Regions from separate parts of the uncultured Desulfovibrio sp. genome, predicted to be linked through region 1. Evidence: predicted binding sites of a transcription regulator. Region 1 holds the regulator's gene; each other region holds the start of a gene.

Region 1 (10,303 bases):
TCAGCATGTTCTGCGCTAGAGACCATGTTACGTATGCCGGAAGCAGACGGGCTTCCGCACCCACTCACCCTCAACGCTTCAGGAGTCCTCGGTTATGAAAAAAATCATGAGTCTCTTCCTGGCCTGCGGTCTGCTGCTGGGGGCCGCCTCCGCCGCCCTTGCCGACGGCAAGCGCCTGACCCTGGCCACCGGCGGCACGTCCGGCGTCTACTTTCCGCTGGGCGGGGCCATCGCCCAGGTGATCAGCACCAAGAGTGACGGCAAATTCTCGGTGACGGCGCAGGCCACAGGGGCCTCCGGCGAAAACATGCGCCTGGTGCAGGCCAATGACGTGGACTTTGCCATGGTGCAGAACGATGTGGCCGACGCCGCCTACAAGGGCACGCCCCCCTTCCGGCCCGACAACAAGATGACCGATGTGATGGCCATGGGCCGTCTGTATCCCGAATATCTGCACGTGGTGGCCAGCACCGACAGCGGCGTGAAGAAGCTGGAAGACTTCAAGGGCAAGAAGGTTTCCGTGGGCGCCCGCGGCAGCGGCAATGAAGTGAACTGCCGCCAGATATTCCAGTACTTCGGCCTGGACTACAAGAATGTGGAACCCATCTTCCTGCCCTATGGCGAAACCGCCGACCAGTTCAAGGACCGTCAGCTTGACGGCTTTGTCTTCACCATCGGCACCCCCAACCCGGCCATTCAGGACATCACCACGGCCCAGAGCGTGCAGTTCATTCCTGTGGAAGGCGCAAAGGTGGACGAACTGGTGGGCAAGTTCCCCTTCCTCGTCAAGGATGCCATCCCGGCCGGCACCTACAAGGGACAGGACAAGCCCGTGCCCACCCTGTCCGTGCAGTGCATTCTGATTGTGAACAAGAACATGTCCGATGATGACGTGTATGCCATGACCAAGGCCCTGTATGAAAATCTTGACGATGTGGCCAAGGCCCACAACAAGGGAACGGAAATTTCCGTGGCACATGCGGCTGACGGCATCACCATTCCCTTCCATCCCGGCGCTGCCAGATACTTTGCGGAAAAGGGCATCAAGCTGCCCCAGTAAGTCAGGGGAAAGGAGAACGGCATGCGTGCATGGCACGGTCTGAAAAAGGTTCTTCTGTGCTGCCTGCTGCTGGCGGGCATCCTTCAGGCCGTGCCCTCTGCCGCGGCCCCCGCGGGGCAGGGCACGCTGTGCCTGCGGCTGGCCGACAAGGACGGCAGCGCGCTTGCCGCCTTTCCTGTGGCCGAGGGCCGGTGTTTCGGCATCCGCTATCTCCATTCCGTGGCCCGCAGCCCTGTGGAAGACTGGTTTTCGGTCACGGACGGCTGCATCTATCTGGAAAAGACCATCTATCAGGACTTCGGTGCCGGCCTGCCGCACATGCCGCAGGAGGGGCAGCGCATGTATACCGAAAAGGGCCATATCGTCATCAGCGGCTTTCACCGGCGCCTGCCGCGCTTTGACCTGCGCGTGGGGCGCATTGCGCAGCATACGCTTCTGCTGCCCCAGCCGGACGGCAGCTGCCGGGAAATCCCCCTGCGGAAAATTGCGCCGCCGGGTTCTGCACTGACCTTTTCTATTGAAGAGTGCCCATAGGCCTGATACAACTGCCCCGCCCCGTGCGGGGCGTGCGCGTTTGTGCACATGTCTTTCGTGGGAGGTAGGAAGTCCAGATGAGTCATGAAGAACGCATGAAGGTTATCGACAAAGAGGGAGCCGGGGGCTTTGCCCTGGAAAAAGAGACGGATGACGTGGACCACGTTGCCGTGGCCCGCAGCCAGGAAACCATGGATGTTTCCGAAATCGTCGCCAAGTACGACAAGGAATCCGTGTACCGCACGTTCAAGGGCGGGATGGACATTCTTGTCCGCTTCCTCTGCATCGCCTTTTCGGCCTTTCATCTGTATACGGCGGCCATGGGGGCCTTTCCGCCGCAGATACAGCGTGCCGTCCATCTGGGCTTTGTGCTGACGCTGGTCTATCTGCTGTATCCGGCCCGTGCCTCCAAAATCAACAAACTGGCCTGGTACGACGTTATCCTGGCCATGGCCGGCGCCCTTGTGTGCGCCTACATCGTCTGGAATTACGACGTGATCGTGCTGGATGCCGGCCCGGCCACGGAGCTGGACTTCATCTTCGGCTGCGCCGCCATTGTCCTGGTGCTTGAGGCAACGCGCCGCATCGTGGGGCTGCCCATCACCCTGGTAGCCATTGTCTTTCTGCTCTACGCCAAGTTCGGCAATCTCATTCCCGGGATGCTGGGACATCGCGGCTTCAGCGTGCAGCGCATCGTCTCGCACATGTATCTGACCACAGAGGGGCTGTTCGGCACGCCGCTGGGCGTATCCGCCTCCTTTGTCTTTCTTTTCATCCTGTTCGGCGCCTTCCTGCACAGCACGGGGCTGGGCAAGTTCTTCATTGACCTCGCCCTGGCCGCTGCCGGCCGCTACGTAGGCGGCCCGGCCAAGGTGGCCGTGCTGGCCAGCGGCTTCTTCGGCACCATTTCCGGCTCGTCCGTGGCCAATACCGTGTCCACCGGGACCTTTACTATCCCGCTCATGAAAAGCGTAGGCTACCGCGGCTCCTTTGCCGGCGCCGTGGAAGCGGCCTCGTCCACCGGCGGACAGATCATGCCGCCCATCATGGGGGCCGCCGCCTTCATCATGGCCCAGTTCCTCGGCATCGGCTATGTGGAAATCGCCAAGGCAGCCCTTATTCCGGCCCTGCTCTACTATCTGGCCGTGGGCCTCATGGTGCACATGGAAGCCAAGCGCATGGGACTCAAGGGCATTCCCAAGGAGCGCCTGCCCCGGGTCTGGGTGGTGCTGCGGCAGGGGGGCTACCTGCTGCTGCCCATCATTGTGCTCATCTATCTGCTGATAGAAGGCTACACCCCCCTCAAGTCCGCCTACTACTGCATCCTGGCCACGGTCATCATCTCGTGGATTGCCAATAACTGGAAGGCCATCAATGGCGCCAGCTATGCCGGCCAGCGCGTGGAAAAGGAACTGTGGCGCACCAACGTCATGAACGTGAAGGACGTGTTGAGCGCCATGGAAAACGGTGGCCGCCTGGCCCTGGGTGTGGCCGCGGCCTGCGCCTGCACGGGCTTTGTCATCGGGGTGGTGACCCTGACCGGCCTGGGCCTCAAGCTGGCACAGGCCATTCTGGTGGTCTCCGGCGACAGCTTTGCCCTGACCCTGGTGCTGACCATGCTGGCGTCCATCGTGCTGGGCATGGGGCTGCCCACCACGGCCAAGTACATTGTGCTGGCCACCATTGCCGCCCCGGCCATCATGCACTTTGGCGTGCCCGCGCTGGCAGCGCATCTTTTCATCATGTACTTCGGCATTCTGGCCGACCTGACGCCCCCCGTGGCCCTGGCCGCCTATGCCGCGGCCGGCATTGCCCGGGCAGAACCCAATGCCACGGGCTTCATGGCCGTCAAGCTGGCACTGGCAGGCTTCCTCATTCCGTACATCTTCTGCTACAATCCCGGTCTGCTCATGATTAATGCCACCGGAACGGAAGTGGCCAGCTATGTGGTCACGGCCATTCTGGGCATCGTATCCCTTTCCTTTGCCAGTGTGGGCTTCTGGCTGCGCAACCTGCACATCTGGGAACGCCTCCTGCTGCTGGCCGGCGCCATCACCCTCATTACCCCCGGCATCATCACGGATGCCATCGGTCTGGGGCTCATGGTGCTGGTCTATATCCTGCAGAAGACTATGCCGGACGGTCCCCGCCCGGCGGCGGCCGCCTGACCCCCTCTTGCCATGCACGGGCCGGCTCTGCCGGCCCTTTTTTATGCTGCGCTGCCGGGCGGCATTGCCAGTCCGCTTTCGAGTGACTATACTTTGCTGACATGCCCTCCGGAAGGGCAGAGCAAGGAGAACATATGAGCGCTTTGACACCGCGTGAAATCGTGGCCGAACTGGACAAATATGTGGTGGGTCAGGAACAGGCCAAGCGCATGGTGGCTGTGGCCGTGCGCAACCGCTGGCGCCGCCAGCACCTTCCCGCCGAACTGCGCGACGAGATTGCGCCCAAGAATATCATCATGATGGGGCCTACCGGCGTGGGCAAGACCGAAATTGCCCGCCGTCTGGCCCGGCTCAGCGGCGCCCCCTTCATCAAGGTGGAAGCCACCAAGTTTACGGAAGTGGGCTATGTGGGGCGTGACGTGGAATCCATGGTGCGGGACCTCATGGAAATCGGCATCAAGCTGGTGCGTGACGAGGAAAATGCCCGCGTGCGTCAGGCGGCGGAGGCCGCCGCGGAATCCCGCCTGCTGGACCTGCTGCTGCCCAATTCCTTCGGCGGGGAAGAACGCCAGTCCACACGCGAAAAGCTGCGACAGCAGTTCCGTCTGGGCTTCATGGACGACCGGGAAGTGGAACTGGATGTGGTGGAGCAGGGCGGCAGCGGCATCGACATCTTTGCCATACCCGGCATGGAGCAAATGGGCAGCCAGGTGAAGGACATGTTCGGCAAGGCCTTTCCTCCCCGTCAGCGTCGCCGCAAGATGAAGGTGCGCGAAGCCTTCAACGTGCTGGTGCAGGAGGAGTCGGGCAAACTTGTGGATCAGGAGGCGCTGGCCGACCGCGCCCGCGAACGCGTGGAGCAGATGGGCATCATCTTCATTGACGAAATTGACAAGATTGCCAGCACCGGCAGCAACCGCAGCTCCGACATTTCCCGCGAGGGCGTGCAGCGCGACCTGCTGCCCATTGTGGAAGGCAGTGCCGTCAATACCAAATATGGCATGGTGCGCACGGATCACATCCTCTTCATTGCGGCCGGAGCCTTTCACTTCAGCAAGCCGTCGGACATGATACCCGAGCTGCAGGGGCGTTTTCCGCTGCGTGTGGAGCTGCAACCCCTGGGCAAGGAAGAATTCCTGCGCATTCTCAAGGAGCCGGACAATGCCCTGACCAGGCAGTACGAGGCGCTGCTGGGCACGGAACAGGTGAAGCTGAGCTTTTCCGATGACGGCCTGGAAGAGATTGCCTCCTTTGCCGAAATCATCAACGGACGCACGGAAAATATCGGGGCGCGACGCCTCTATACCATCATGGAAAAGATTCTGGCGGAAATTTCCTTTGATGCGCCGGACATGCCCGGTGCGCAGATCATGGTCAACCGCGACTATGTTGTCCAGCATCTGGAAGATGTGCGCGATGACGAGGACCTGAGCCAGTATATCCTGTAACCCCAGCGGGCTGCATGCCGGAAGGATGCAGCCCGTTCCCGTCTGGAGACGCAGCAATGAACGCAACCCGTACGGAGCACGACTTTCTCGGCGAAATGGAAATCCCGGCCCACATCTACTACGGCATCCAGACCTGCCGTGCGCTGGAAAACTTCCGTATTTCCGGCATTCCCATTTCCACGCTGACCAAATTCATTCAGGGCATGGCCTGCGTCAAGAAGGCGGCGGCCCTGGCCAATGGCGAACTTGGCGTCCTGTCGCAGGACAAGTGCAGGGCCATCTGCCAGGCCTGCGACGAAATTGTGGCCGGCAAATTTGACGACCAGTTTCCGCTGGATGTCTTCCAGGGCGGGGCAGGGACCTCATGCAATATGAACGCCAATGAAGTCATTGCCAACCGCGCCCTGGAAATCATGGGGCACCAGAAGGGCGAGTATCAGTACTGTCACCCCAACAATGATGTGAACTGCTCCCAGTCCACCAACGACGCCTACCCCACGGCCATACGCATTGCCCTCTACGCCAAGCTGACCCAGCTCATCGGCGATATGGACTATCTGCGGGAAGCCCTGGAAGAAAAGGGCAGGGAGTTTGCCCATATCATCAAAATGGGCCGGACGCAGTTGCAGGATGCCGTGCCCATGACTCTGGGCATGGAATTTGCCGCCTATGCCCATACCCTGAGCGAAGACATGATGCGCGTGGGCGAAGCCCGCAATCTTATTGCCGAAATCAATATGGGCGCCACGGCCATCGGCACGGGCATCAACAGCCCGGCCGGCTATGCCGAACTGGTCACCCGCAAGCTGCGCGAAGTTTCCGGCGTACCCGTGGAAATGGCGGACAATATGGTGGAGGCCACTTCCGATACCGGCGCCTATGTGCAGCTTTCGGGCGTGCTCAAGCGCTGTGCCACCAAAATCTCCAAAATGTGCAATGACCTGCGCCTGCTCTCGTCCGGTCCGCGCTGCGGCCTCAACGAAATCAATCTGCCGCCACGCCAGCCCGGTTCCTCCATCATGCCCGGCAAGGTGAATCCCGTCATGCCTGAAGTCATGAACCAGATATGCTTTGACATCATCGGCAAGGATGTCACCATCACCATGGCTGCCGAGGCGGGACAGCTGGAACTCAATGTCATGGAGCCGGTCATTGCCTATTCCCTCTTCTCGGGCATGAAGCGCCTGGGCGCCGGTTGCCGCAGCCTGGTGGACTACTGCATACGCGGCATCACGGCCAATGAAGCCCGCTGCCGGGATCTGGTCTATCATTCCATCGGCATTGTGACCGCCCTCAATCCCTATCTGGGCTATGAAACCTCGGCCTCCATTGCCAAGGAAGCCCTGCAATCCGGCCGTTCGCTTTTTGATGTGGTCCTGGAACGAAACCTGCTCAGCCGCGAACAGCTCGAAAATCTGCTGGCACCGGAACACATGCTGCGCCCCGGCAGCCCGCTGCCCGCCGGTACGTCCTCGCCGGCAGCCCCCAAGGGCTAAGCCCGGCAGCAGGCCCCGGCTACGGCATGACGCGCCTGTCCCGCAGACGCCCGGAAGCACTCCCGGGCGGGCATAGGCGGAGGGCAAAAAAAACTTGCAGAGTTTGTCAATTTAACATATTGAAATGCTGTTTGTTTTTGGAATCCTTACGGGGATCCCGCAAATCAGCCAGTGCCATATACAAGCCGACGCCGGCTTGACAGGAATTGCTGGAAGCAGAGCGATGTTATCCCGGGGGGGAAGATGCGTTGCTCTGCTTCCGGCTTTTTCGTGCCGGCAGGGCAGGGAATGACGCCCGGCAGGGCAGTGTGCCCTTTTCCCCAGGCCCGTTTTTTGCTATACGTGGTCGAGAAGGGCCAATGCGCCCCGGCCTGGCCTGACAGACCAGGGCCGGCGCAGCCCCTTCCGGCCGTCCCTTGCCGCCATACGCCAAACCCCTTGCCGGCTTCCGGCAACGAGAGATGAATATGACAAACATCATTGCCTTTACGAAAATGCGGAGCTTCGGCAACGCCTTTATCTGCGTCAACGGTTTCCAGGAGCATGTGCATGACGGCAGCGAATTTGCCCGCCGCATCTGCAATCCCTACTGCGGCATTGGTGCCGACGGGGTAGCGCTGGTCATGCCCTCCAACAAGGCGGACGTGCGCATGTGCCTCTACAATGCCGATGGCAGCGAAACCGACCGCTACGGCAATGCCCTGCGCGCCGTAGGCTCCTATGTTTTTGAAAAGGACATCTGCCGCCGCGAGGTCATCCGGGTGGAAACGTCCGCGGGCATCAAGGTGGTGCGCATCCTGCTCGAAGGCGGCGATGTGTCGGCCATCATGGTGGACAGGGAAGTACCCGTGCTGTCGGCGGCCCAGATTCCCGTTGTGCTTCCCCGCGGGGTGGAAGGCAGCCGTCTCATCGACTATCCCCTGAGTGTCGGGGGCATCACCTACAGCCTGACCGCTGTGGGCATCGACGGGGTGGCACACGGCATTATCCTGACCCCTGATCTGGCACAGACCGACTGCCCGGCCATTGCCGCGCGCATCGGTGAACTGGGCCTCTTCCCCCGGGGCGTGGTCCTGGAATTTGTGGAAGTGCTCTCGTCCTCCCGTGTGCGGCTCTGCGCATGGAAGCAGGGCGATTCCATCCGCGTACGCGACGGAGGCGCCTGCGTCAGTGCCGTGGCCTGCATCCTCTGCCAGCGCACGGATCGCAGTGTGGAAATGGAGCTGCAGGGCGGCAGCTCGCTGCATGTGGACTGGAACAAGGCCGATGACCACCTGTATCTGACGGCCCCGGCCTGCCGCAGCACGGACGGCACATTCGCCTTTTATTGACCAGCGGGGCAGCCTCATTGGCTGCCCGCTTCTGTAGGAAAATCCGCTTCTGCCCAAGCCGGAAGCGGATTTTCCTGCGTCAGGCCGTCCTGGCGGCAGGGGGAGGCTGCCGCAAAAGCCCGCAGCTGCCCCGGTACCCGCGCCGGGCGGCAGGCGCACCGGGTCCCCGTTTTTTGCGGCAGCATGCTGTCTGGAAGGGCGCGCTCGAGGAAAACGACACGGATTTCCTTTTGTGTCAGACCATCTTTTCCGCATGCTTGCAAGTTTTCTGTGCTTGTGGCATGGTATTTGTGAAGGATGGCAGGCTAAAAATTTAAAAGGTTTCTCGATAGTTATGGCTATAGAACTGCAACAACAGCTCAAGACGCTGCAACAACTGGTCATGACGCCCCAGTTGCAGCAGGCCATCCGTCTTCTGCAACTTTCCCGGGTGGAACTGCTGGAGACGGTGCAGCAGGAGCTGCTGGAAAATCCTTTTCTGGAAGAACGGGACAATCATCTGGCCACGGAAACGCAGGAACCGCCGGACGACCGCAAGCCACATGACGACGATGTGGCCTATGATACGGATCTTTCCCGGAATGCCGACTGGGAAGACTACCTTGGGGAATTTTCCAGTAGCCCACGCCTTGTTCAGCCCCGGGATTACGAAACGCCGGAGGAGATGACTCCCCTGGAAGCCCGTTATTCCGTCAAGCCATCCCTTGAAAGCCACCTCATGTGGCAGCTGCGTCTGTCCACCCTTGACGAGCGCCAGAAGGAAATCGGCGAAGAAATCATCGGCAATCTTTCCTCTTCCGGCTATCTCCAGGCCAGTCTTGAGGAAATTGCCAGCCAATGCCATGTGGAACCGGCCGAGGTGCAGACCGTTCTGGAGCGCATACAGCTTTTTGACCCCGTGGGCGTGGCCGCCAGGGATGCGCGGGAATGCCTGCTCATCCAGATACGCAATCTCAATTACGACCGGGACCCCATCCTGCGGGAACTCATCGAATGCCACCTTGAAGACCTGGAAGCCAAGCGCTACAAGCCCCTGCTGCGCAAGTTCAAGCTGAGCAAGGAGGAGCTGGGCGAATACCTGGACATCATCCAGAGCCTGGACCCCATGCCCGGCGCCAGCTTCGGCGGTGGCGAGCCGACCTATGTAAGCCCGGATGTTTTCGTGTACAAGGCAGGCGATGATTTCGTCATTGTGCTCAATGATGACGGCCTGCCGCAGCTGCAACTTTCGGATATGGGGCAGTGGGCGCTGGACTGTGAAAACAGCGCCCAGAAGGACTACTGCAACGAAAAAAAGCGCGGGGCCATCTGGCTCATCAACAGCCTGTACCAGCGCCAGCGGACCCTCTACAAGGTCATGGAAAGCATTGTCCGTCATCAGCGCCCGTTCTTTGAAAAGGGGGTAACACACCTGGCTCCGCTGATCCTCAAGGATATTGCCGACGATATCGGCGTGCACGAATCCACGGTCAGCCGCATCACCACCAACAAATATGTGGCCACCCCCCACGGTATCTTTGAGTTAAAGTTTTTCTTTAACAGTGCGCTGGAACTGGATGACGGCAGCCAGGTCGGTTCGGAAAGCGTCAAGGCGCTGCTCAAGAAATTCATTGCCGAAGAGGACCCCCACGCCCCCCTCAGCGATGAACGCCTGGGGGAAATGTTAAAGGAACACTTTAAGGTTAACATTGCGCGCCGCACTGTTGCCAAGTACAGAACGGCTCTGGATATTCCCTCCTCCTCCAAGCGAAGGGAACATTTCTAACCCCAGTGAACACTCGGGAGGCTCCATGAACATTTCTTTTGCTTTCAAGAATTTCGATGCGTCCGACCATCTCAAGAAGTATGCCCGCCGCCGCATGGAAAAGCTGGGGCGCTTCTTTGGCAAGGCTGCCGGCCTGGAAGTGGATGTGGTGCTTACCGTCGACAAGTTCCGTCATCGCTGCGAAGTGACCGTTACGGGCGAAGGGCTGCACATCAACGCCTCGGAGCAGACCTCTGACATGTATGCCGCCATTGACCTGGTCACGGACAAGATCGAGGCGCAGATCAAGAAGCAGGTCTCGCGTGTCAAGGAACAGCGCCGCCAGGCCCGCAATGTGGATGTGGACGTTTTCACCTATAACCTGGAAAGTGAAGAAGAGCAGCCCGACGTGGTGGGCACGGACCGCTTCGCCGCCAAGCCGCTGCACCTGGATGAAGCCATCATGCAGCTGGAAAATGTGGGCGGGGACTTCCTGGTCTTCATCAGCGCCGAAAGCAGCCG
Region 2 (10,303 bases), on a different contig from region 1:
GGGGGCAGGCCGCAAGGTCATCCGGCCTGTCTGCTGTGCGCAGGGGAATGTCCGCCAGATCAAGCATGTAAAGAATATTGGTGTAGCACAGCTCGTTGGTGACGGAAAAGGAAACGCAGTCAGCCTGCTTCAGGGGCAGCCCGGATTCCAGGGTGCAGAGGGGCGCCCCATGGCGGCGCAGCAGCATGCCGGACTCCCTGTCCGGCGCCATGACGCGCTCGGCCCACCACTGCGGGCGGGCATTGACAATGCCGTAGAGAATCTTCTGGCCGAGGTAGGACATGCCCACATCGTAGGTATCAGGAAAGGCCAGCGCCACGCGCAGGCGGACATCCCGGGGAGACTTGCGGCAGGCGCCCTCCTCGATGCCCACATAGCGGCTGGGGCGCGGCAGCAGGGGAAGCAGATTTTGCATGCGATATCCGTGGGGAGAAAAAAAGGGCGGCCGCCAAGCCGCCCGGAAAAACAGCGCTCGTCCAGAGACGGGCAGAAAGCGGACGCCCCCCGGCGGGGCATCCGCGCCGGCAACAGGGCCGGCGGCGGAAGACTACGGGGTCACCAGACCACCGGAGGTGGGCATGCCGTCGGGGCCGCCGAAGCGCAGCTTGCCCAGACCGCCGGCCACGGTGAGATTGGTGGTGGCCTCGATGTACTTGTCCTGCATTTCCTTGGGCGTATCCTTGTAGCGATACAGGAAGTGCTTGCCTTCGATGACGCCTTCGAAATTGGATTCAAAGGGGTAGCCGTAGGGCAGAATCATCATCTGCATGCCCTGCTGGGTGGGCAGGGTCTGGATGATGGCCGCATCGGTAAGGCAGTCCTTTTCAGCATCATATTTGCCAATGACCAGTTCGCCGGTCACCAGTTTCATCAGTCGGATTTCGTAGGCCATAAGCTCTCCTCGGAATACAGCGGCATGGGCAGCAGGCTTCCGCCGCTTTTTTATGTTACGCTGATAGGCACAGAAGCGCCATGTGTCAAGCCGTTTCTTCTGTGGTGGCAGGCCGCTTGCCAGCCGTCGGTCCTTGGCGTACCGTGCATGCATGAAACAGAGCACCCCCGATTTGCCGGACAGTGCGGCGCTGCGGCGCCTGGAAGACGCCCTGGGCTACCATTTTCGCAATGTGCAGCTGCTGCATCTGGCCCTGACGCACAGCTCCTGGGCCAATGAGCGCGGCGCCGGCCAGCGGCATAACGAACGCCTGGAATTTCTGGGCGATGCCGTGCTGGAACTGGCCGTTTCCAAGGAACTTTTCGAACGTTTCCACGATCTGCGCGAGGGGGAACTGACGCGCCTGCGCTCCCAGCTGGTGAGTACCACCAGCCTGGCGGAGCGCGCCCGCGAGCTGGGCATCCGCGAGCTGCTTCTGCTCGGACGGGGCGAGGAGCAGCAGGGAGGCCGCCAGCGGGATACCGTGCTCAGTGACGCCTTTGAGGCCGTGCTGGCCGCCGTCTACGAGGATGGCGGCTTTGCGGCGGCCCAGCAGTGCGTGGGGCGCATCTTTGCCGGCCTCTGGCCCTGCGGGCAGCATGCCCCTGCCCACAAGGACTACAAGACCCGCCTGCAGGAAGTGACCCAGCAGCGCTACCGCCAGCGGCCCGTCTATCGTCTGGTGAACAGCCGGGGACCCGAGCATGCCAAGGTTTTTGACGTGGCCGTGATGCTTCCTGACGGTCGGGAAATTGCGGCCAGCGGCACCAGCTGCAAGAAAGCCGAGCAGGAGGCGGCCCGTCTGGCCCTGCTGGCCTGCGAGGTGCCGGACGAAACCGCGTCGCAGTAATGCCTGACGGCCGGGCTGGTTCCGGGCGCGGCTGCCCGTGATGCCGGCGGTGCGGTGCGTCAGGCCGGTGCCGAAGGTTCAGCGCTGCTGGCTGAAAAGCTCGTCGGAGTCCAGCAGGATGGTCACCGGCCCCCAGTTGCAGAGTGAAACGCGCATGTCGGCGCCGAACTGTCCGCAGCCCAGCCTGCCGGGAAAAATGCGGCGCACTTCTGCGACAAAGCTGTCAAACAGGGATGCCGCATGGGCTGGTGCGGCGGCTCCCGTGAAATCGGGGCGGCGTCCCCGCCGGCAGCCGGCATAGAGGGTAAACTGCGGGACCAGCAGAATGCTGCCGCCGGCGTCCTGCACGGAGCAGTGCATCTTGTCGGCATAGTCGCCCTCGCCGGGAAAGATGCGCAGTTCCACCAGCTTGCGGGCCATGCCGGCAAAGGCCGGCGACTGCTGAAAGCGGGGGCCGTCTCCCTGGCCAAAACCCACCAGCACCAGCAGACCGGTGCCCACATGGGCAATGTTGTGGCCGTCCACGCTGACAGAGGCCTCGAGCACGCGCTGGAGCAGCAGGCGCATGTCAGGCCCTGTTCCCTTCGGCATGGTGGCCGGCTTTGCCCTTGCGCTCATGGCGGGCCGCCATTCCGGCTTCTTCCCCGTCGCGCAGCTCGCGGCGCAAAATCTTGCCAATGGCGGATTTGGGCAGTTCCTCGCGGAATTCCACAAGACGCGGCACCTTGTAGTTGGCCAGCTTGCTGCGGCACCAGCTGATGATGTCGCCCTTGTCCGGAGAGGTGCCGGGCTGGGGCACCACGAAGCATTTGAGCACTTCGCCGCGCAGCGGATCCTTGAGGCCCACGCAGACCGTTTCATGCACCTGGGGATGCTCGAGGATGATTTCCTCCACCTCACGCGGATACACATTGTAGCCGCCCACCAGCACCAGGTCCTTCTTGCGATCCACAATGTAGAAAAAGCCGTCTTCATCCATGGTGGCCATGTCGCCCGTATGCAGCCAGCCGTCTTTGAGGGCGGCCGCCGTATCTTCCGGGCGGTTCCAGTAGCCGTGCATAACCTGCGGGCCGCGGATGAGCAGTTCGCCCACTTCATGGGGGGGGAGCGGTTCCATGCTGTCATCGGCCACGATCATGGCATCCGTGCCGGGCATGGGCATGCCGATGGAGCCGTCCTTCTGGCGCTCATAGTCCAGCGGATTGAGGTGGGTGATGGGGGAGGCTTCCGTCAGGCCGTAGCCCTCCAGCAGGGAGGCGCCGGTCAGCTCGTGGAACTGGCGGCGCAGCTCGTGCGGCAGGGGGGCGGACCCCGAAATGCAGAGCAGGATGCTCTTGAGATCGAATTGCGCAAGGTTCTTCTGCTGGAGCAGCGAGGCATAGACCGAGGGCGCTCCGGGGAAGATGGTGGGTTTGTATTTGTCGATGAGGTGCAGCACATCCTGCGGCACATAGCGCGGCAGGGGCAGGGTGGTGGCGGCCAGCATGGCGGGCAGGGTCAGGCCCAGGCAGAGGCCGTAGACGTGAAAGAAAGGCAGCAGCCCCACAATGCTGTGCTTCATGTGCCGGAGGTCGCGGATGACTTCCCGTACCTGCAGGGCATTGGCGCCAAGATTGCCGTGGGTCAGGGGAACGCCCTTGGGCAGGCCCGTGGTGCCGCCGGTATACTGGAGCAGGGCGGTGGTATCCTGGGGATTGTCAAGGGTGCAGGAATAGGGCTGCCCGCCGCGGCGGAAATGGCGCCAGCTGATGACATGGTCATCATAGGGAATGCGGGGGGCATGGCGGTTGCGCAGCTCCTTGAGGCGGTAGAGCACATTAAGCGGAAAGGAAAGGGCATCGGCAATGCCGGTAACAATGAAATTCTGCACTGGCAGGCGGTCGCGCAGGGCACTGATGCGCGTCCAGAGCAGGTCCAGAAGCACCATGTGCCGCGGGCCGGCATCGTTGAGAATGGTCACCACTTCCGATTCCATATAGAGCGGATTGAGCATGACCGCCACGCCGCCGGCCTTGAGAATGGCCCAGAAGATAAGCATGGTCTGCGGCAGATTGGGCAGCATGACGGCCACCCGGTCGCCCGGCTGTACGCCCATCTGGCGCAGGCGGCCGGCCATTTTTTCCGCCTGGGTCTTGAGCTGGCGGTAGGTCAGAAGGGTGTTCTGAAAGCGCAGGGCAGGTCTGTCGGGAAAGCGCCGTGCCGCATCATCCAGAAAGGAAAACAGGGGACGCCCGTAGGGTTCCATGCGGGTTGCCACAGACGCATCATAGTGGGCCAGCCACGGCCGGGGAGCTTCGAGCATGCGCGCCTCACTACACATCGGAATTTCGGGGAAACGTGGCCAGTGCGCTGACCACGGCATAGGCCTTGATACCTTCTTCGCGCCCGGTGAAGCCCAGGCGCTCTTCGGTGGTGGCCTTCACATTGACCGCCGACGGGGACAGGCCCAGCAGGCGGGCAACATGGGTGCGTATTTCTTCCTTGTACGGGGCAAGGCGCGGCCGCTGCGCCACAATGGTCATGTCGGCATGGCAGAGCCGCAGACCGGCGGCGCGGCAGCGCTCCAGCACCCTGTCCAGCAAAAGGGCAGAGGAAACATTATCCAGCGCCGGATCGGCATCGGGGAAATGCTGGCCGATATCCCCCAGGCAGGCGCAGCCCAGCAGGGCATCCATGAGCGCATGCAGCAGCACGTCCCCGTCGGAGTGGGCCAGCACATGGGGCGCGTGGGGAATGGGCACGCCTCCCAGCTTCATGGGACGCGCGCCGGGGGCATCTGCGTCACTGGCGTAGCGGTGCACATCATAGCCCATGCCGGTGCGCGGTTCGGGCATATCCTGGGGCTGACGCAGCAGGGCCAGGTCTTCCGGTGTGGTAATCTTCATATTGGTCTTTTCTCCGGGCACGATGCGCACGGCATGCCCCAGCTGCTCCATGAGCATGGCATCGTCGGTGACAGGCAGGGCCTCCGGGCTGTCTGGGCGGCACAGGCGCCGGGCATGGGCTGCCTCCAGCGCCGGGCGAAGGAAGCCCTGCGGCGTCTGCACGGCCACAAGGCGGTGGCGGGGCAGGGTTTCGCATACCACATCCTTGTCCACCAGCTTGATGGTATCCGTGACCGGCAGGCCGGGCACAACGGCCGTGGCGCCTTCCTTCAGGGCCTGACAGACGGCATGCACCAGACGGGCGCTCAGAAAGGGGCGGGCCGCATCATGCACCAGAACGTGCTGCACCTGGGGCGGCACGGCCCGCAGACCGTTGAGGACGGAGTCGTGCCGTTCCGCGCCGCCGGCAACGGCCAGCCAGGGCAGGCCCAGTTCGCTGTGGGCATCCAGCCGGCGCAGTTCGTGCTGGCGTGCTTCCAGTTCCCCCGCCGGAAAGACAAAAACCAGTCCCTCCACAGCGGCGCTGCGGCTGAAGGTGAGCGCGCTGTGCCAGTACAGGGGCGCACCCTGCCAGAGCAGGAACTGTTTGGCCGTGCCGCCGGTGGCCTGCCCCATGCGGCGGCTGCTGCCGGCGGCCAGCACAAGCGCCCAGGGACGCCGGGCATCCGCCGGCGTGCGGAAGGCGGGGGCAGCCTGCTCCGGCTGCGCTGCCGGGGAGGACATGGCGGAGGAGGACGGTGCGCCGGCGTCGGAGGGACTGTCGCCGGACACAGAGAGCGGATTGCAGATCATGACGTGCCAGGGTTGCAATAAAAATACGCGGGAGCCGGCCTATAAGCCGGGTTCTGTCATGCGGCATGCCGCATGAGGCCACCATTCCTCTAGGAGTGCGGTTGCCCGCACCCTCAAGCAACCTACCCGGAAGGATGGGCCGGGCCAGCCTCCTTCCCTATTTGGTCTTGCTCCAGACGGGGTATGCCGAGCATGCCGTGTCACCACGGCATCTGGTAGGCTCTTACCCTACCGTTTCACCCTTACCACCAGCGTGGCGGTTTGCTTTCTGTGGCGCTGTCCGAAGGTCACCCTTCCTGGACGTTATCCAGCGTCCTGCCCTGTGGAGCCCGGACTTTCCTCCCCGGACATGTGTCCGCGGCGGTGGCCCGTCCGGCTCCCGCGTAGGAACCGGCGCCGAAAACGGCAGCCGGTTCGCAATGTTCGGAAAAGCCTGCGGCATGCGGCAGGGCGGCTCCTGCCGGCTTCCTGCCGCCGCTGCCCGGAGGCAAACTAGTCCACCAGGGTAGCGGGCTTTTGGGGGGCGGGCTGTTCCTCGGGAAAATCGAAATGCTCGTTCCAGAAGATGAGCCGCTGGCAGTTGGGGCAGCTCAGAATCTGCTGGCCGCGCTGCAATTCGATGAAGGCCTGCGGCGGAATGGCAATGTGGCAGCCGGAGCAGATGCCGTCCTTCACCGCCACGATGACCGGATGTTCCAGACGCTTGCGGATGAATTCATAGCGCACGAACACCGGATGCGGAATGGCATTGCTGGCCTCTTCGCGCTTGTGTTCCAGCTCTTCAAGGCGGGAGCGGGAAAGGGCCAGCTTTTCTTCCAGGCTGTCGCGGCGCACCTGCAACTCGGCCTCCAGGGCCGTGTGGGTGGTGTCGATTTCGGCCAGGCGTTCATTCTGCAGCTGCATTTCTTCCATGAGGGCCATCTTTTCCTCTTCGCGGGAACGATTGACCTTTTCCATATTGTCCATTTCGCGGACCATGGCATGGTATTCGCGGCTTTCGCTGACCTGCATGAACTTGTTCTTGCTTTTCTTGATGCGGGCGGCGTCATTGTCGATTTCAAAATCCAGACGCTTCTGCTGTTCCTGCAGATGGGTCAGCTTTTCCACCACGCGGTTGCGCTGGGCGCAGCTGGCATCATAGCGCTGCTGCAGGTCTTCCAGCTCACGCGGGGCGCGCTCCAGCTCCTGCCGCACGGCAAAGATGGCGTCATCCACTTTCTGCAGCTCCACAAGCTGACGGATCTGGTCAAGATAGACAGCCGTATTCATTGGTATCCTCCCAGGGGGAAAGGCGATCTTAAAAAGGGTTGGCGGCGCCGCCCAGGGGCCGCAGGGGCGAGACGGACGGCACAAAGAAGACGGTGAGGCCGGGCAGGCGCTGCTGCAGAAGCTGGCTCATGCGGCGCATCATTTCCTCTTCGAGGCTGTGATGCCCCACATCGGCCATGCAGATTGTCGCATCCAGTGCCGTATGGTACTTGACATCGCCGGTGATGTAGAATTCCACGCCGAGGGCGCGGGCCTCTTCCAGCAGGGACGAGCCTGATCCCGTGCAGTAGCCGATGCGGCGCACCGCATCCGGCTGCGGGCCGCACAGGGTCGCGGTGGAAAGATCGATCCAGCGGCTCAGCTGTTGCAGCACGCGGGCCGGCGGCATGGGCGCGGGCAGGTCTCCGGCCAGACCGTAGCCCAGCGGCAGACCGTCCTGGCCGGAGGGCGCCGGCTGGGCGGCAGCAGGCTCAATGACCGCCCGGCGGGTCAGGCCCAGCTCTTCGGCCACCCAGGCGGCCGGACCGGCGGTATTGACATCCAGCGAGGTGTGGCAGGCGTACAGGGGCACATCCTCGCGCAGCAGCAGGCGCAGCACCTCGTGATAGGCGTCCAGACGCCGCGGCAGACGGGGCGTGAGCAGCAGGGGATGGTGGCTCACGATACACTGTGCCCCGCGTTGCAGCGCGGCGGAAACGGAAGCAGGCGTGGGATCAAGGCAGACGACCAGGGTGGACACCGTGTCGCGGTGTGCGGCCACCTGAAGGCCGGAACAGTCCCAGGACGCTTGCGCCGCAGGCGGTGCGATTTTTTCTATGACATCAATAATTTCAGTAAGTTGCATGCGAAATCCACCAAATGAAAAGGCACTTTTTCCTGGCAGGGAAAAGTGCCTCATGCCGTGCTGAATGGTCATGCCCTGCCACGCAGATCATGTTCCCAGACGTGCTTGCACACAAGCAGCAGGTGCTCTTCATCTTTTCATACTAAAAAGAAGAGCCGTACCTGTCAAGGCAAAAGCCCCTGTCCGCTGTCGTCCTGTGCGCCCGGCGCATGGCGGACGGGCGGAAAGACGCCATGGCGGCTACTGGCCGCGCAGATAGCGCACGGCATTGACAAAAAGCATGGTGCCGGGCGTATCCAGCTCGCCCCGGGTCCAGGCGGGGTGATTGGTGACATGGTGGAAGGCTTCGGGGTGGGGCATGAGGCCGAGCACCCGTCCGGAGGGATCGGTCAGCCCCGCAATGCCCAGGGGCGAGCCATTGGGATTGAGCGGATATTCCATGGTGGGCTGCCCCGTGGCCGGATCAGCGTACTGCAGGGCGATGAGGTTTTCCTCCTGCAGGCGGCGCAGGGTGGGTTCGTCACGGGCAACCAGCTTGCCTTCGCCATGGCGCACGGGCATGCGCAGCAGGGAAAGATTGCGTGTGAAGACGCAGGGGCTGTGCGGATTGGGCAGCAGGCTGACCCAGCGGTCCTCGTAGCGGGCGGAATCATTGTGGCTCAGGGAAACCTGGCGTTCAAAGCGGGCATTGTCCAGCGCGGGCAGCACCCCCAGCTTGACCAGCAGCTGAAAGCCGTTGCAGATGCCCAGAATGAGCTTGCCGTCATTGATGAAGCGCGTCAGGCTTTCCAGCAGGGGCGTTCCGTCGGCATCCTTGAGGTAACGCCAGCGCATGCTGGCTGTCTGGGCCGCGCCCAGGTCATCGCCATCAAGAAAGCCGCCGGGAAAGACCAGAAAATGGTAGTCGTCCAGGCGCACCTTGGCCGCCACAATGTCCGAAAAGTGCACCACGTCGGCACGGTCGGCGCCGGCCAGACGTGCGGCGTGGGCCGTTTCAAGATGGGAATTGGTTCCATAGCCCGTGATGACAAGGGTGTTGACAGCGCCCATGCGCACAGCCTCCTTCATAGGCGAGTTGTCGCCAGCGGTGTAAAGGGAATTCACATTACGTTTTGTGCGCTGCGTAGTCAATGCTGGTCATGAAACCCCAAATAGGCTATACATGGCAGGATGAAGTGGTGCGGGGGGCGCGCACCGAGGCCGTAACGACAAGCCACTGCCCCGGGGAGAACAGTATGAAGACCAAGTATATTTTTGTGACAGGCGGTGTGCTTTCCTCGCTGGGCAAGGGCCTTGCGGCAGCCTCTCTCGGTGCCCTGCTGCAGACGCGCGGTCTTACGGTCACCATCCAGAAGCTGGACCCCTACATCAATGTGGACCCCGGCACCATGAACCCCTTTCAGCACGGTGAGGTCTTTGTCACCGATGACGGCGCCGAGACCGATCTGGACCTGGGCCACTACGAACGCTATCTCAACGTGCCCATGTCGCGCAAGAACAATACCACGTCCGGCGCCATCTACAATCATGTCATTGCCAAGGAGCGCCGCGGCGACTACCTGGGCGGCACGGTGCAGGTCATCCCGCATGTCACCGACGAGATCAAGAGCAAGATTCTTTCCCTGTCCGAAGGCGACGATGCGCCGGATGTGGCCATCATCGAGATTGGCGGCACGGTGGGCGATATCGAGGGCCTGCCCTTTCTGGAAGCCATCCGCCAGCTGCGTTCCGAGCTGGGCCGCGACAACTGCCTGAACATTCACCTGACGCTGGTGCCCTATCTCAAGGCGGCCGGCGAGCACAAGACCAAGCCCACCCAGCACAGCGTCAAGGAGCTGCTTTCCATCGGTATTCAGCCGGATATCATCCTCTGCCGCTGTGAACAGAGCATTCCGGTGGAGATGCGGCGCAAGATCGCGCTGTTCTGCAATGTGGATCAGGACGCCGTTTTCTGCTCCGTGGACGTGGCCAATATTTACGAGGTGCCCCTGCGCTTCTATGAGGAAGGCTTTGACCAGAAGGTGGCCATCATGCTGCGCCTGCCGGCCCGCAATGCCCACCTGGAAGCCTGGAAACAGCTGGTGCATGACTGCGCCAACCCCCAGGGCAAGGTGACCATCGCCATCGTGGGCAAGTACGTGGACCTCAAGGAGGCCTACAAGAGCCTGCACGAGGCGCTCATCCATGCCGGCATTGCCAATCACGTGGCGGTGGATCTGCGCTATGTCAATTCGGAAAACGTGGACGCCGGCAACTGTGCCGCCACCTTTGCGGGCTGCGACGGCATCCTCGTGCCCGGCGGCTTCGGCTATCGCGGCGTGGAGGGCAAGATCGAGGCCATCCGCTATGCCCGCGAGCAGAAGATTCCCTTTTTCGGCATTTGTCTGGGCATGCAGTGTGCCGTCATCGAGTTTGCCCGCCATGTGGCTGGCCTGGAAGATGCCAATTCCGAGGAATTCAATCCGCTGTCCGAACACAAGGTCATCTATCTCATGACCGAGTGGTACGACTTCCGCACCAAGCACCTGGAACGGCGCGATACCGGCAGCGACAAGGGCGGCACCATGCGCCTGGGCGCCTATCCGTGCAAGATTCTGCCCGGCACCTTTGCGGCAGCCGCCTACGGCAAGGAAATGGTGGAGGAACGCCATCGCCACCGCTATGAATTCAACAATGCCTTCCGCGACGTCCTGGCCCGGGGCGGCATGGTGTTCAGCGGCCTGGCTCCCGAC
Region 3 (10,303 bases), on a different contig from region 1:
CATGGATACGGCCAACTACGAGCCGCTGGACACGGCCAAGTTTGAATACAAGTGGCAGTGGGCCTATCAGGACCGTTTCCGCGAGGCAGGGCTGACGGCCCTGCTGGGGTCCGGCTTTGACCCCGGCGTGACCAATGTCTTTGCGGCCTGGGTCATGAAGCACAAGCTGGACGAAGTGCACGTGCTGGACATCATCGACTGCAATGCCGGCGATCACGGCCAGCCCTTTGCCACCAATTTCAACCCGGAAATCAATATCCGCGAAGTGACCGCCCGCGGTCGTTACTGGGAGCGCGGCGAATGGGTGGAAACCGACCCCCTGTCCTGGAGCATGACCTATGACTTCCCGGACAATATCGGGCCCAAGAAGTGCTTCCTCATGTATCATGAGGAGCTGGAATCGCTGGTGCAGAACCTCAAGGGCATCAAGCGCGCCCGTTTCTGGATGACCTTTTCCGAGAATTACCTGAACCACCTCAAGGTGCTGGGCAATGTGGGCATGACCCGCATCGATCCCGTGAACTACAACGGCGTGGACATTGTGCCCATCCAGTTCCTGAGCAAACTGCTGCCCGACCCGGCCTCCCTCGGTCCGCTGACCAGGGGCAAGACCTGCATCGGCGATGTCATGCGCGGCATCAAGGACGGCAAGGAAAAGACCGTCTACATCTACAATATCTGCGATCATGAGGAATGCTACCGGGAGGTGGGCTCGCAGGCCATTTCCTATACCACCGGCGTGCCCGCCATGATCGGCGCCAAGATGATCGCCACCGGCACGTGGCGCAAGCCCGGCGTCTGGAACATGGAACAGTTCGATCCCGATCCCTTCATGGCCGATCTCAATGTCTACGGCCTGCCCTGGCAGTGCGTGGACGTGGACTAGAGCGTTCTGCCGTTGAAAAAGGCAGAACGCGAGGGGCACAGCGCCGTCCGGCCAGAAGCGCGCGGAAAACCGCGTTTTTTCCGCGAAACGACAGGCCATATGGTGTGAAACGTGAAGCGTTCCACACGGCAAATGCTCCAGGGTCTGCCGCCAGTCTTGTCACCAGAGGGAGGGGCCTTGCGCCCCTCCCTTTTTCCGCCCCTTTTTCCGTCATTGTGAGCACAGCGCATGAACCATCTGCTTCCCCTGCTTGATCCGGCCCGCGTCCCTTCCCCCTGCTTTGTGCTGGATGAGGCCCGCCTGCTGGCCAATGCCGCCATTCTGAACAGCGTGCAGGAGCGCACGCATGCCCGCATTCTGCTGGCCCTCAAGGGCTATGCCGCCTGGGCCACCTTTCCGCTGCTGAGCCGGGATGCGTCCCGCGGCGGACACGGCCCGCTCTACGGCACCTGCGCCAGCTCCGTGGACGAGGCCCGCCTCGGCCGGGAGGAATTCGGCGGCGAGGTGCATGCCTTTGCCGCGGGCTGGTCCGATGCGGACATGGAGGAACTTCTGCCGCTGGCCGATCATATCGTCTTCAATTCCCTGGCCCAGTGGACGCATTTCCGGCCGCGCCTGCTGGCCTATGCCAGGGAAAGCGGCCGCCGCATCACCTGCGGCCTGCGCATCAATCCCGAACACTCGGAAGGGGCGGTGGCCATCTACAATCCCTGTTCCCCCGGCTCGCGCCTGGGCATCCGGCCGCGTCACATGCCCGCCAGCCTGCCGGAGGGCATCAGCGGCCTGCATTTTCATACCCTCTGCGAACAGGGCGCGGACGCGCTGGAGCGCACGCTGCAGGCCGTGGAACGGCATTTCGGGGCGCAGCTTGCCCAGTGCCGCTGGATCAACTTCGGCGGCGGGCATCACATTACCCGCGAAGACTATGATCTGGACCTGCTCTGCCGCTGCATCACGCACATGGAGCAGACCTACGGCGCGCAGATTTATCTGGAACCCGGCGAGGCCGTGGCCCTCAATGCGGGCTGGATGACCGCCACGGTGCTGGATGTGGTGGAGGCAGACATGCCCATTGCCATTCTGGACACTTCCGCGGCCTGCCATATGCCCGATGTGCTGGAAATGCCCTATCGGCCCCGGGTGCTTGTGGCGGAGGGCAACCGCCTTGTAGAGGCGGGCGAGGCCGGCGAAAAGGGCTGGACCTGCCGCCTGGGGGGCAAGTCCTGCCTGGCCGGGGATGTCATCGGCGAATACAGCTTTGCCGCGCCCCTTGCCGTGGGGCAGCGCCTCATCTTTTGCGACATGGCCATCTACAGCATGGTCAAGACGACGACCTTCAACGGCCTGCGCCTGCCCGGCATCGGCCTGCTTGATGCCGGCGGCGATTTCCGCCTGCTGCATGCCTTCGGCTATGAGGATTTCCGCAACCGTCTGTCCTAGGGCAGGATACCCGTGGAGCGCGTCGGCGCACCCTTGAGTACCAATAACCAGAGGCGCCTGCTTCCCTGAGAGGAAGCAGGCGCCTCTGGATTTACGCTGCGGGAGGGGCCGGCGGGGCGTGGCTCCCCGCCGTGCCGGTTACCTACAGAGCTTCGTTGCCACGTTCTCCGGTACGGATGCGGACCGCATCCTCGATGTCACTGATGAAGATCTTGCCGTCGCCCACCTGGCCGGTACGGGCCGTGCCCACCACGGCATTGAGCACCTTTTCCAGGGCTTCGTCATGGACCACCAGCTCAATCTTGACCTTGGGCAGGCAGTCCACCTGCACGGTGGTGCCCCGATACACTTCCGTATGCCCGTGCTGTCGCCCAAAACCCCTGATTTCCGAATAATTCAGGCCGTGGATGCCCAGATGGGAAAGTTCGTTCTTGACCTTTTCAAACATGCCGGGCCTGATGATGATTTCCAGCTTCTTCATGATATCTCCCTTGGTTACAGCGAGTAGCCCCGTTCGTTGTGTTCGGTCAGATCCAGGCCGGTGTATTCCGCATCGGGCGTTACGCGCAGGCCGACGGTTCTGTCAACGATGAAGAGCAGAATGCGACTGACCACATAAACAAAGACCCACGTTCCCACAACGGAGACAAACTGTACCCAAAGCTGGCGCGGATTGCCATAGAACAGGCCGTCCACATTGTTGATGGCCGCGCAGGCAAAGAGACCCGTAGCCAGGGCGCCCCAGGTGCCACCCACGCCGTGGATGCCCACCACGTCCAGCGCATCATCATAGCCGAAGCGACTCTTGAGCAGCACACCACCGTAACAGACGATACCACCAACAAAACCGATGATCATGGCAGGCAGCAGCCCCACAAAGCCCGCACCGGGGGTGATGGCCACCAGGCCGGCCAGCGCCCCGGAGATGGCGCCCAGGCTGGTGGGCTTGCCGGTACGCTTCCATTCCACCAGCATCCAGCCCAGGATGCCGCAGGCCGTGGCCAGGTGCGTGGTGAGCAGGGCATGTCCGGCCAGGGGGCCGGCAGCAAGGGCGCTGCCCGCGTTGAAGCCGAACCAGCCGAACCACAGCATGCCGCCACCCAGCAGGGTCATGGGCAGATTATGCGGCGTGAAGGACTGAGGACCAGTGGACAGCCGGGGACCAAGCGCCTGGGCGCAGGCCAGAGCCGCAGCCGCCGAAGCCATGTGCACTACCGCGCCGCCGGCAAAGTCCACGGCGCCCATCTTGGCCATCCAGCCGCCGCCCCAGACCCAGTGCGCCATGGGCGCATAGGCAAAGAACAACCACAGGGCCGAAAAGAGCAGCATGCCCGAAAAACGGATACGTTCGGCGTAGGCGCCGGAAATGAGCGCCACGGTCAGCACGGCAAACATGCACTGAAAGGCCATGAACACCGTGTGCGGCAGCTGGGGAGCCATGGGAGCGGCAACGCCCTCCACGCCATTGAGGAAGAGATAGGACAGGTCGCCAATGAGGCCCCCCACATCATTGCCAAAGGCCAGCGTATACCCGGCCAGCGCCCAGAGCACCGTAATCAGCCCCAGGCTGGCATAACTGTGCATGTGTGTGGACAGCACGTTCCGAGAGCGCACCAGACCACCGTAAAACAGGGCCAGCGCCGGCGTCATGAGCATAACCAGCCCGGCGCAGATGATGATGAAAGTCGTGTCCGCAGGGGTCATCCTGAACTCCTTTATGGTCATTGGCCGTCGTCGACCATCCTGCATGTATCCCCGGAAGCACTGTCTTCCGGCACGCACGGCGGCTGTCTGACCCGAAAAAAGATACCTGGAAGAGGATTTGGCGCCATATCTTCTTCCCCGCTGGCAGAGCCAGACGGTTACTGAGGCCTAAGCACAAAGCGTGCCAACATGACATGTTCAGGACAATTTTTTTATAACATACTAATTTTCAAGGAAATAAAAAATGGCAGACAGCACGGGGCCAGACGGGCTGTCAGACAGGAGGGGATGTTTTATGACAAAAATGTAGAAAAGAGACTTTTCAGTGTGTCTCATGCGGACAAAGAAGAAAGCCTCAAAAAAAAGAATCAGTAATGCTGAATGGTTATGGCTTTTGTCCGTAAATCTACATTTTTTGTTTTTCCTGTGCTGGCACGCAGGCGGCCCCTGTGGCCGGGAGAAGCTGTGGGCAGGATTTTGGGGAGGACTAAAATAAAAAAATGTGAAAAATGAGTATATTATAAAAAATATACATCGATGTATTTTTTTGGGGAAGGGAGACCATGCGCGGCAGGCAGTCGCCCGGCAAAGGCGGCGCCTTGTCCATGGCCGGGGCGGCCGCGGACGGCGGTGACGGTATCAGTTGGCGTCCTGTGACAGGTAGATAAGTTCTTCGGCCATGACCAGCAGCTCTTCAATGAGGCCGCCGCCCCGCATGGGATGGCCGAAAATGGCCTGGCGCTGATTGTCCAGGCCGCGCGGGTCCACCACATCGGGCGCCATGGGAGACAGGACATCGGCCAGCCGGCAGGACAGCAGGTAGCCTTCTGCCCCGTCGCGAAACAGGCCCGCCAGATCGGCCAGGCGCTGCCCGCAGCGCTGCCAGAGGTCCAGTGCGGCAGGAGAGGGGGCGATGTCGGCCAGGGTATGGAGGGCGGCGTACAGATTGTTGCAGGTGCCACCGGGCAGGCCGGACTTCCAGCCCCAGAGCCAGGGAGCGCGGCGGAAGAAGAGATGGTGTTCCACGCCCAGGTCCAGCACCTCGCGCACGGCCGTGAGGGCGCGGCGCAGCAGGGGCCGGGCATGGACGGGCCAGAGGTCGGCCGCCGGGGCATCGCCGGAAAGGTTCCAGGCGGGCACCAGTTCCCGCTGCGGCGCCAGGGCGGCCAGCTCGCGCAGCAGGTGGGCCAGCCAGCGGTTGGCATCCGGGCTGTCCGGGGTTTCCAGATGGGAATAGCTGAGCACATAGCGCCCCTGGCCGTACGTTCCCGCCACGATGACAGGCTGGCCGGCCAGATAATCCGACGAGAGGTTGACCCCGTACAGGGCCTGCCAGGCCTCGAACACATGATCGGGAATGCGGCGCACAGGCAGATCGGCCAGCCAGAAGTCGTCATCCGGAGCCTCGTAGCAGGCCAGCACGCTGACGCTGTCCTTTGCCTGCGGCGCAAAGCGCCCCGGCCACCAGACCGGCAGCGAGGGCAGTGCTCCCGCCCCCGGAGGGCCGGGAAGCTGCTGCCCGGCCACGCTGGCCGTGCAGTGCCGGCAGTCGTCGGCAGGGACATGGGCGCAGCCGCGCCAGTAGGGCGGGATCAGGGCGCAGGCCGCATCGCCCAGGGGGGGGCGCAGGGGATCGCCGGCCGGGATGGGCAGGGGACTTGCCTGTGGGCCGAAGCAGGCCCGTACCCGCACGCTGGCATGGCCGGAAATGAGATGCTGCTGCCGCTCGGGGTAGCTGCCCCGTGTCCACGGGCAGAGGTGCAGGCCGTCCTGTTCGCGCCTGTGGCTCAGCGCCAGGCCCACGCCGCCGCAGATGCCCAGATAGCGGCCCCCCTGGCGGATATAGGTGCGGATGGCTTCGCGTCCTTCCCTGCCCAGGGCCTGCGCCTTGAGCCGGGCATTGCCGCCGGGCGCCATGAGCAGGGGCGTCATACCCCCTGCCCCCGGCTTGCCTAAAAGGCCGCCATTGGCTATGTCTTGACCCTTGACGAGACGACAGGACAGGCCCAGGGCGCGCAAGGCGCGCCAGACCATGAGTCCCCAGATGTGGGAATCGTCCCAGAGGACGAGTATCGTGGAGTTTGAAGCCTGCATAACGAGACAGTATTGCCGCCTTTCATGGAGAAAGCAAGATGGCTGACACCCTCCCCAAGGGCTATGAGCCCCGTGACGTGGAAGAGCGCTGGCGCGCCCACTGGCAGGAGAACAAGACCTTTACGCCCGACCCCGATGCGCCGGGTGATCCCTACTGCATTGTCATTCCGCCGCCCAATGTGACCGGCGCGCTGCACATCGGCCATGCCCTGAATCAGACCCTCATTGACGTGCTGTGCCGCCACGCCCGCCAGAAGGGCAAGAATGTGCTCTGGATTCCGGGCACGGACCATGCGGGCATTGCCACGCAGAACGTGGTGGAACGCGCCCTGGCCAAAGAGGGCAAGACCCGGCAGGACCTGGGGCGCGAGGCCTTCATCGAGCGCGTGTGGCAATGGCGCGAGGACTACGGGCACCGCATCCTCAACCAGATTCGCGCCCTCGGCGCCTCCGTGGACTGGACGCGCCTGCGCTTCACCATGGACGAGGGCCTGTCGCAGGCCGTGCGCAAGGTTTTTGTGCAGCTCTATAACGAGGGCCTCATCTACAAGGGCGACTACATCATCAACTGGTGCTCGCGCTGTCATACGGCCCTGGCCGATGACGAGGTGGAACACGAGCCGCACAAGGGCAAGCTGTGGAAGGTGCGCTATCGCCTGGAAGACGGCAGCGGCGAGATCGTCATCGCCACCACCCGCCCGGAAACCATCCCCGGCGATACCGCCATCTGCGTGCACCCCGACGACGAACGCTATCAGCACCTGGTGGGCAAGACGGCCGTTGTGCCTGTGCTGGGCCGCCGCATCCCCATCATTGCCGACAGCTACGTGGACCGCGAATTCGGCACCGGCGCCCTCAAGGTCACGCCCTGCCACGATCACAACGACTGGGCACTGGGCAAGAAGCACCATCTGGAATTTGTGCAGGTCATTGACGAAAATGGCATCATGAAGGCCGAGGCCGGCCCCTATGCCGGCCTGACCAAGGATGCCTGCCGCGAAAAGATCGTGGCCGACATGGAGGCCGCCGGCGACCTGCTGGGCGTGGAAGAGCTGGACCATGCCGTGGGCCACTGCTACCGCTGCCACACGGTGGTGGAGCCGCACGTGTCCACGCAGTGGTTCGTGGCCACCACCAAGATGGCCCCGGCCGCCCGCGCCGCCGTGCCGTCGCTGACCCGCATTCTGCCCGAATCCTGGGCCAAGACCTATTATCACTGGCTGGACAATATCCGCGACTGGTGCATCAGCCGGCAGATCTGGTGGGGACATCGCATCCCGGCCTGGACCTGCGCCCACTGCGGCGAGCTGATTGTGGCCGAGCAGGACCCCACGGCCTGCCCCCGCTGCGGCGGCACAGAGCTGGCGCAGGAAGAGGACGTGCTGGATACCTGGTTCTCCTCCGCGCTCTGGCCCTTCTCCACCATGGGCTGGCCGGAAAAGACCAAGGACCTGGCCCGCTGGTATCCCACCAGCGTGCTGGTCACCGGCTTTGACATCATCTTTTTCTGGGTGGCCCGCATGATGATGATGGGCCAGCACTTCATGGGGCAGGTGCCCTTCCATGATGTCTATCTGCACGCCCTGGTGCGCGATGCCACGGGCCGCAAGATGTCCAAGTCCACGGGCAATGTCATTGACCCGCTGGAAATGATCGACAAGTACGGCTGCGATGCCCTGCGCTTTACCCTGACGGCCTTTGCGGCCATGGGGCGCGACATCCGCCTGTCCGAAGAGCGCATCGAGGGCTACCGCCACTTCATCAACAAGGTATGGAATGCGGCCCGCTTTGCCCTCATGAATCTGCCGGAAACGGCGCCTGCCCCGGTGGACCTTGCCGCGGTGGAGGGGCTGCATCACCAGTGGATTCTGCACCGTCTGGAACTGGTCAAGCAGGATATGGACGTGGCGCTGGAGGAATACCGCTTCAATGATGCGGCGCAGCTGGGCTACAAGTTCCTGTGGAACGAATTCTGCGACTGGTATCTGGAACTCATCAAGCCCGACATGCAGGATGCGGCGCAGAAGCCCGTGGCCCAGTACGTGCTCTGGACCGTGCTGCGCGAACTGCTGCTCCTGCTGCATCCCATCATTCCCTTTGTGACGGCCGAAATCTGGAACGCCCTGCCTGTTCCCGCCGGGGAAGCAGCCACGGATATTGCGCGGGAACCCTATCCCGCGTCCCGGCCCGCCTGCGTGCGCCCCGCCGATGCAGCCCGCATGGAGCTTATCCAGGGCGTCATCGTGGCCGTGCGCACCATCAAGGCCGAGCTGAACATCAGCCCGGCCCACAAGGTGAGCCTGCTGCTGCATCCCGCCGATGCCGCCCAGGCTGCCCTGCTGGAGCAGAGCCGCGCCATGATGAGCACGCTGGCCCGCCTGGAAAGCCTGACCATCGGCACGGACCTTGCCGCGCCCAAGGCGTCGGCCTCGTCCGTGGTGGAAGGCTGCCAGGTTATCGTGCCCCTCAAGGGCGCCGTGGACCTCAATGGCGAGCTGGCCCGTCTGGACAAGGAGCTGACCAAGTTGGAAAAGGACGTGGCCGGCGTGCAGGCCAAGCTGCATAACGAAAGCTTTGTGAGCCGCGCCCCGGCCGAGGTGGTGGCCCGCGAGCGCCAGCGCGCCGAAACCCTGCTGGACAATCGGGCCAAGCTGGTGGCGCTGCGCGAGCGCTTCCGCCAGGCCCTGGAGGAGGATGCCGATGCCTAGGCCCGTACAGCGTCTTCTGGCCGTCTGCTGCCTGTTCTGCCTGTGCCTTGCCGGGATGACGGCCACGGCGGAAGCGGCGCCCGTGGATACGGCGCGCATCATGCGCGAGGTTCTCGCCGTTCTGGACGGAGAAACGGCCGGCCGAGTGCTGCACGATATCGGCCAGCTGCGCAAGGCGGGCTTTGTCTATCAGGCCAGTCTGGCCGTGTCGGAAGAGTCCTGCCCCGTGCATGACGACAAGGATCAGCAGGCCGTGCTGTGCGGCCTTATCACGGCGGACCGTTCCTTTGCCTTCTTTTTCGGGCGGCCGGAAGACGTGCTGCGCGAGAACCGGCAGCTCCAGGCCCTGTGGGGCAAGGCGTTGCCCCGTCTGACCCGGAGCGAGGCCCAGGTGCTGCACAGCGCCCCGGACAGCCGGCGTGCCCGCGAGATTGTGGAAAAGTTCTTCCGCCAGCAGTACGCCGCCTTTGTGGAGGCTGCCGGCAGCAACGAGGCCATGCTGCGCCTGTTTGCCGCCTATGTGTACGGCGTCTATATCGAGCGCCTGTACATGGCGTCCGTCATGGTGCTGGCCGCGGCGGAAGGGGGCGACCTGGACCCGGTCTATGCCCTGCACGACAGTCTGTCCGCCTGCCATGGCAAGGCCCTGCTGCTGCTGGGCAAGGCCGGCGTGCTGGGGCCGGTGGATGAAAGCGTGCGCCGCAGCGTGCTGGTCAAGCAGTTGCAGAAACTGCTGACGGCGGAGCAGGGCCATCCCACCCTGGACAGTCTGCGCGAGGTTGTGGAGCTGACCCAGAACGAACGCCTGCGCTATCTGGTGCCCTGTCCCATTGTGCGCTAGACGCCAGGCATGCGTCCGTTACGGCGGGCATCCCCATGCGGGGGTGCCCGCTTTGTGTTTTGCGTCCGTGCCATCAGGCACGGCGCATGCAGAAACTGTCCGGGGAGGCACTGGCAGCGCTTCCGCCTTTCTGCTATGGGAAAAGCGATGGTACGGCAGGGCATGCCGCGCGGGCGGCGTGTCCGGGGTGTGAACAGGCAAGGCAGGTGAGGTATGCCAGGGCGATTTTCTTTGCAGGGCAGGGCGGTCAGACTATTGCTTGGGTTTCTGTGTGTTCTGGGCGGCAGCATGCTGTCCTGTGCGGCACAGGCACAGGATTTGCTCGGCACCGGGCATGTGACGCTGACCAGCGGCAACTATGATGTGGTCTACGGGGAATATCATTTTGAAATGGGCCGGGGCGTCATCCAGGGGGCCACAGTGGACATGGAGGGCGGCACGGTGCAGACCCTGTTCGGCGCGCAGATGGCAACCCCGCTCCAGAGCGGCCACGTGCTGGGCAATGTGGTGCGCATCAGCGGCGGCAGCGTGAGCGGCGATGTCTTTGGCGGCAGTGCCGCCAGCATGGAAGGGGAGGCCTACGCCACCGGCAATGTGGTGCTTGTGTCGGGCACGGCGCAGGTGGCGAAC

What was found. Region 1 encodes sigma-54, which starts transcription at its own class of promoters, with help from an activator protein. Its sites were predicted from a motif close to CTGGCACGGNNNNTGCTT; they were not measured.
Region 2: the regulator sigma-54 is predicted to act here: its motif matches at 5,589-5,606, upstream of ispD (2-C-methyl-D-erythritol 4-phosphate cytidylyltransferase).
Region 3: the regulator sigma-54 is predicted to act here: its motif matches at 4,201-4,218, upstream of Q0J57_RS08840 (ammonium transporter).

The regions. Positions count from the first base shown of each region.
Region 1 is NZ_CALUWO010000006.1:6,219-16,521, reverse strand. It holds gene Q0J57_RS07405 (TAXI family TRAP transporter solute-binding subunit) at 95-1,060, shown strand; gene Q0J57_RS07400 (DUF1850 domain-containing protein) at 1,082-1,594, shown strand; gene Q0J57_RS07395 (TRAP transporter permease) at 1,672-3,762, shown strand; gene hslU (ATP-dependent protease ATPase subunit HslU) at 3,897-5,210, shown strand; gene aspA (aspartate ammonia-lyase) at 5,267-6,706, shown strand; gene dapF (diaminopimelate epimerase) at 7,174-8,037, shown strand; gene rpoN (RNA polymerase factor sigma-54) at 8,372-9,802, shown strand; gene raiA (ribosome-associated translation inhibitor RaiA) at 9,828-10,303, shown strand, end outside.
Region 2 is NZ_CALUWO010000003.1:29,055-39,357, forward strand. It holds gene Q0J57_RS04475 (TIGR03960 family B12-binding radical SAM protein) at 1-415, opposite strand, end outside; gene Q0J57_RS04480 (hypothetical protein) at 548-892, opposite strand; gene rnc (ribonuclease III) at 1,044-1,781, shown strand; gene dtd (D-aminoacyl-tRNA deacylase) at 1,860-2,348, opposite strand; gene Q0J57_RS04495 (long-chain fatty acid--CoA ligase) at 2,350-4,083, opposite strand; gene ispD (2-C-methyl-D-erythritol 4-phosphate cytidylyltransferase) at 4,094-5,458, opposite strand; RNA gene rnpB (RNase P RNA component class A) at 5,485-5,838, opposite strand; gene Q0J57_RS04510 (C4-type zinc ribbon domain-containing protein) at 5,951-6,727, opposite strand; gene Q0J57_RS04515 (Nif3-like dinuclear metal center hexameric protein) at 6,756-7,571, opposite strand; gene Q0J57_RS04520 (phosphoribosylformylglycinamidine synthase subunit PurQ) at 7,812-8,621, opposite strand; gene Q0J57_RS04525 (CTP synthase) at 8,807-10,303, shown strand, end outside.
Region 3 is NZ_CALUWO010000008.1:53,642-63,944, reverse strand. It holds gene Q0J57_RS08855 (saccharopine dehydrogenase family protein) at 1-886, shown strand, start outside; gene nspC (carboxynorspermidine decarboxylase) at 1,115-2,326, shown strand; gene Q0J57_RS08845 (P-II family nitrogen regulator) at 2,469-2,807, opposite strand; gene Q0J57_RS08840 (ammonium transporter) at 2,822-4,030, opposite strand; gene Q0J57_RS08835 (BPL-N domain-containing protein) at 4,670-5,962, opposite strand; gene Q0J57_RS08830 (valine--tRNA ligase) at 6,163-8,832, shown strand; gene Q0J57_RS08825 (hypothetical protein) at 8,825-9,673, shown strand; gene Q0J57_RS08820 (autotransporter outer membrane beta-barrel domain-containing protein) at 9,962-10,303, shown strand, end outside.